2 regions of the Pseudoalteromonas sp. A22 genome follow, and region 1 is predicted to be linked to the other one. Evidence: predicted binding sites of a transcription regulator. Region 1 holds the regulator's gene; the other holds the start of a gene.
The links. Region 1 encodes NrdR, which represses ribonucleotide reductase genes. Its sites were predicted from a motif close to AAACACNANATNTNGTGTTT; they were not measured.
Positions count from the first base shown of each region.

Region 2: nrdA (class 1a ribonucleoside-diphosphate reductase subunit alpha) is a predicted target of NrdR. The motif match lies at 1,114-1,133, and genes of this name have one in related genera.

Region 1 covers NZ_CP047238.1:3,056,244-3,058,715, forward strand. Annotated here, with positions in the region: gene GSF04_RS18650 (riboflavin synthase) at 1-21, opposite strand, end outside; gene ribD (bifunctional diaminohydroxyphosphoribosylaminopyrimidine deaminase/5-amino-6-(5-phosphoribosylamino)uracil reductase RibD) at 23-1,135, opposite strand; gene nrdR (transcriptional regulator NrdR) at 1,132-1,581, opposite strand; gene glyA (serine hydroxymethyltransferase) at 1,667-2,472, opposite strand, start outside.
Region 2 covers NZ_CP047238.1:1,966,842-1,969,313, forward strand. Annotated here, with positions in the region: gene nrdA (class 1a ribonucleoside-diphosphate reductase subunit alpha) at 1-1,046, opposite strand, end outside; gene GSF04_RS13620 (HAD-IA family hydrolase) at 1,402-2,049, opposite strand; gene ubiG (bifunctional 2-polyprenyl-6-hydroxyphenol methylase/3-demethylubiquinol 3-O-methyltransferase UbiG) at 2,046-2,472, opposite strand, start outside.

The DNA of each region.
Region 1 (2,472 bases):
TTCGATAATACCTGTAAACATTTTACTTCTCTTTAGTCGCGATAAGTTTGAGATCAGGCCCCACTTGGCAAACGTCGCCAAACACTAACTCAGGTATTTGCGACATGGCACTCAGTGGTGTGGTGTTAAACAGCCCTTTTCCAGCGCCAATTATTTTCGGTGCCAAATAGACGATATATTCATCAATTAGCCCTTGTTCATGCATTACCCCCGCAAGGGTGGCACCGGCTTCTAGCCAAACATAATTACAGTGCTTTTCAGCCAGCTTGTTGAGCACGGCTTTTAGGTCGAGCTTACCGTTGATTTCAGGCACGACAATTTGCTCTACGAAATGAGGCCATTGCGCTGAATTATCAATAGTACGGCGAAAAATAATCACTGGAGATGCAATTTTAAATAGCGCAAGATCTGGTGTCAGACGATTTTGTGAGTCAATAATCGCACGTATTGGCTGGCGTAGCTCAGATTGAGGATAATCGGTGTCTTGCAAAAATTCTTCACGAACATTGAGTCTGGCGTTGTCTACCATAACCGTATCAGCTCCGGTCAAGACCACACAGCTCTGCGCGCGGTGGCGCTGTACGTCTAAACGCGCCGCGGCTGAGGTAATCCACTTGCTCTGGCCATTGTTTAGTGCGGTTTTACCATCAACAGAAGCGGCAAGCTTACAAGTCACGAATGGCAATCCATGCTCCATTCGCTTCAAGAAACCGCTATTTAGCGCCCTTGCTTGTGGCTCTAGCAAACCAGAAGCCGTTGCAATTCCCGCGGCCTCTAACATTGCCAATCCGCGCCCTGCAACTTGTGGGTTGGGATCAACCATGGCTGCGACCACTCTGCTGACGCCTGCGTCAATCAGACCTTTAGCACACGGCGGCGTTCTGCCATAGTGACTACACGGCTCAAGCGTTACATAGGCAGTTGCACCAGCGGCTTTAGCTCCTGCTTGCTTAAGCGCATGCACTTCAGCATGGCCTTCACCTGCTTTTAAGTGCGCGCCTTCGCCGACGATTTCACCGTCTTTTACGATCACACAGCCGACGTTTGGATTGGGTGTTGTGGTGTATTTACCGCGCTTTGCAAGCGTGATGGCGCGGCTCATGAAATCATGGTCTTGCGATGTGAACTGGCTCAATCCCCCAACCTCGCAATTTCTTCACCAAACTCACGAATATCTTCGAAAGAGCGATATACCGAAGCAAATCGCACATAAGCCACTTTATCGAGTTTTTTGAGGGCTTCCATAATACATTCGCCAATCATGTCGCTTGGTACTTCGCGTTCACCAGTACCACGAATTTGAGATTTAATTTGGTGTACTACTTCTTCAATTTGTTCAGTGCTGACGGGACGTTTTTCCAGCGCTCGGTGCATGCCATTGAGTAACTTATCTTCATTGAAAGGCTCTCTGGTACCATCTTGCTTTATCACGCGCGGCATTAAGAGCTCAGCACCTTCAAAGGTAGTAAAGCGTTCGTGGCATAAAATACACTCACGACGGCGACGGACTTGGTGGCCGGAAGCAACCAAACGTGAATCTATCACTTTGGTATCTTTGGCTGTACAGAATGGACAATGCATAGACGCTCTCGTTGACTCAAAAACAAAAAAGGCCGCTTGAATGCGGCCTTAATCATAACAAAAAACTGCTTTTTTGTGAGCGAAATTATGCGTAAACAGGTAATTTAGCGCAAATTGCTTTTACTTTTTCTTTTACTTGTGCCTGTACAGACTCATCATTGATGTTGCCTAGTACGTCACAGATCCAGCCAGCAAGCTCTTTCGACTCAGCTTCTTTGAAGCCACGACGAGTGATTGCAGGAGAACCGATACGCAGACCAGAAGTAACGAACGGTGAACGTGGATCGTTTGGTACAGAGTTTTTGTTTACTGTGATGTTTGCACGGCCAAGCGCAGCATCTGCATCTTTACCTGTGATATCTTTATCAATCAGGTCAAGTAGGAACAGGTGGTTTTCAGTTTTGCCAGAAACCACTTTGTAACCACGCTCCTGAAGTACCGCAACCATAGCTTGTGCATTTTTAACCACTTGCTCCTGGTATGACTTGAACTCTGGCTGTAGTGCTTCTTTGAACGCAACCGCTTTTGCAGCGATAACGTGACATAGAGGACCACCTTGACCACCAGGGAATACCGCAGAGTTTAGCTTTTTGTAGATTTCTTCATCATCACAAGCAGAGATGATAAGACCACCACGAGGACCCGCTAGCGTTTTGTGCGTTGTTGTTGTTACAACGTGTGCATGAGGCACTGGGCTTGGGTAGATACCAGCGGCAACAAGACCTGCAACGTGCGCCATATCAACAAGTAGGTAAGCGCCTACTTTATCAGCGATTTCGCGGAACTTAGCCCAGTCAACGATACCTGAGTATGCAGAGAAACCGCCGATGATCATTTTTGGCTTGTGCTCAAGTGCTAACGCTTCAACTTGCGCGTAATCGATTTCACCAG
Region 2 (2,472 bases), 1.1 Mb from region 1:
TTAATTAGGCGGCTATACATGGTTTTGTTGAACTGCACGCCATAATCTAAATGACGCACGCGGTTTTCTTCAACACCACGGTTATTTTTTAGTACTAATAGGTTTTCAACTTCAAGATGCCAAAGCGGGTAGAATAGGGTAGCTGCGCCACCACGCACACCGCCTTGAGAACAGCTTTTAACAGCCGTTTGGAAGTGCTTATAAAACGGAATACATCCTGTGTGGTAAGCTTCACCATTTCTGATTGGGCTACCTAGTGCACGAATACGACCTGCGTTAATACCAATACCAGCGCGCTGACTGACGTATTTTACAATCGCAGAAGAAGTTGCGTTGATTGAATCTAGGCTATCAGCACATTCAATCAGTACGCATGAGCTAAACTGACGTGTCGGTGTACGAACACCAGCCATAATTGGCGTTGGTAATGAAATTTTGAATGTTGAAACCGCATCGTAGAATCGCTTAATGTAATCTAGACGCGTTTCTTTCGGGTAGTTTGCAAACAGGCTAGCAGCTACAAGAACATATAAGAACTGCGCACTTTCATAGATTTCACCCGTTACGCGGTTTTGTACAAGGTACTTACCTTCCAACTGCTTAACAGCTGCATAGCTGAAGTTCATATCTCGACTATGATCGATGTAGTGGTTTAGCTCATCAAACTCTGCTTTTGTGTAATCAGTAAGAAGATGCTGATCATAGCGCTTGTCTTCAACCAGCTTTACCACATGGTCGTGTAAGTGCGGCGGCTCAAAACAGCCATAGGCTTTCTTACGCAAGTGGAAAATAGCCAAACGAGCGGCTAGATACTGATAATCTGGAGACTCTTTTGAGATCAGATCGGCTGCAGCTTTAATAATCGTTTCGTGGATATCACCAGTACGAATACCGTCATAAAACTGGATGTGTGACTTTAATTCAACCTGAGAAACTGAGACGTTATCTAGGCCTTCTGCCGCCCATGTAATGACACGATGGATCTTATCTAGATCTAACGGTTCTTTGCGACCGTTTCTTTTGCATACAGATAGCTGTTGGTTCATGTTATGTGCCTGTATTCCTTAGGAACGCGCTTTAGATATCGCACGAATATAAAATTGTTTAGCAAACCACCACTATATATGGTGCCCTAGTGGCTAGGGATCACAAGATAGTGGGGTTGACGTGAATTTGCAAGAGAACAACTCGGGCAGAATTGTGGATAAGTTTGGGATAATTTATTTATGTAAGTATCCACTAACCTATGACAATCCACTTATCTGCCCACAAAGAAAAATCAACAAAAAGATGACGCTTTTCAGCAAAAATAAAAAAAAATTCTAACTGATTTTTTTCTACACAAATTCGTATCTATTATAGCAAAAACACAATATATGGTGTTTTATTTTTTTATCGACACTAAATATGCGATAACGTGTCTAATGGGTTAGTAAGATAGAGATCCGCATGCCAAGACTTAGCTTCGGATTCAGATGGAATGAATCCCCACATTGCTGCTGCACTAATCATTTTTGCGGATTTTGCAGCAATAATGTCTCGCTCAGCATCGCCAACATAAATACATTGCGCTGGTGAAACCCCCAATTTTGACGCCACTAACAGTAAAGGCTCGGGATGAGGTTTGGCCACCGCCAGTGTATCTCCGCATACTACTGTCTCGATCTTTGCAAGTTCAGGGATCTGTTTTAGTAGCGGAAGTGTTAAAAACTCAGGTTTGTTGGTCATGATCCCAATCTGAATCTCTTTTTCTAGAAGTGCCGCTAATAAATCACCAATTTGCGCAAAGCATTGGGAATGTACAGATAAATTCGCCAGGTAGTAGTCGAGTACACCTTGACGTAAAACCTGAGTGTCGTAGTGCTTTAATGACTCACCAAATCCTACCTGCAACATCGCTGCTACGCCGTTTGAAATCGCACTGCTATATACCTGTTTGCCGACAGTAGGCATTTTATTAACTGTTAAAACGTGGTTTAGTGCAGCGCCCAAATCATCACTGGTATCCAGCAAAGTGCCGTCTAAATCAAATAGTACCGCTTGGATCATGCCAGCTTCTCAAAGTGTAGAATGTAGTTAACTGAAACGTCTTTCGTTAAGGTAAATGTTTTGCCGATAGGGTTGTAGTTAATCCCTGTCGCCGCTCTGACTTTGAGGTCGTACTTTTCAGCCCAATCAATTAAGGTCGAAGGGCGAATAAACTTATCATGCTCATGCGTGCCTTCAGGAACCATTTTAAGCAGTTTTTCAGCAGCGACGATAGCCAGTAAATACGCTTTCGTGGTTTTGTTTAAGGTAGAAAAAAATACATGACCGCCGGGCTTAACTAGCTGTGCGACTGAACGAATAATGGATTCTGGGTCTGGTACGTGTTCTAACATTTCCATGCAAGTTACTACATCGAACTCACCTTGGTGTAAGGCTGCGAATTCTTCCGCTGGCACTTTTTGATAGTCTACGTTAACGCCGACC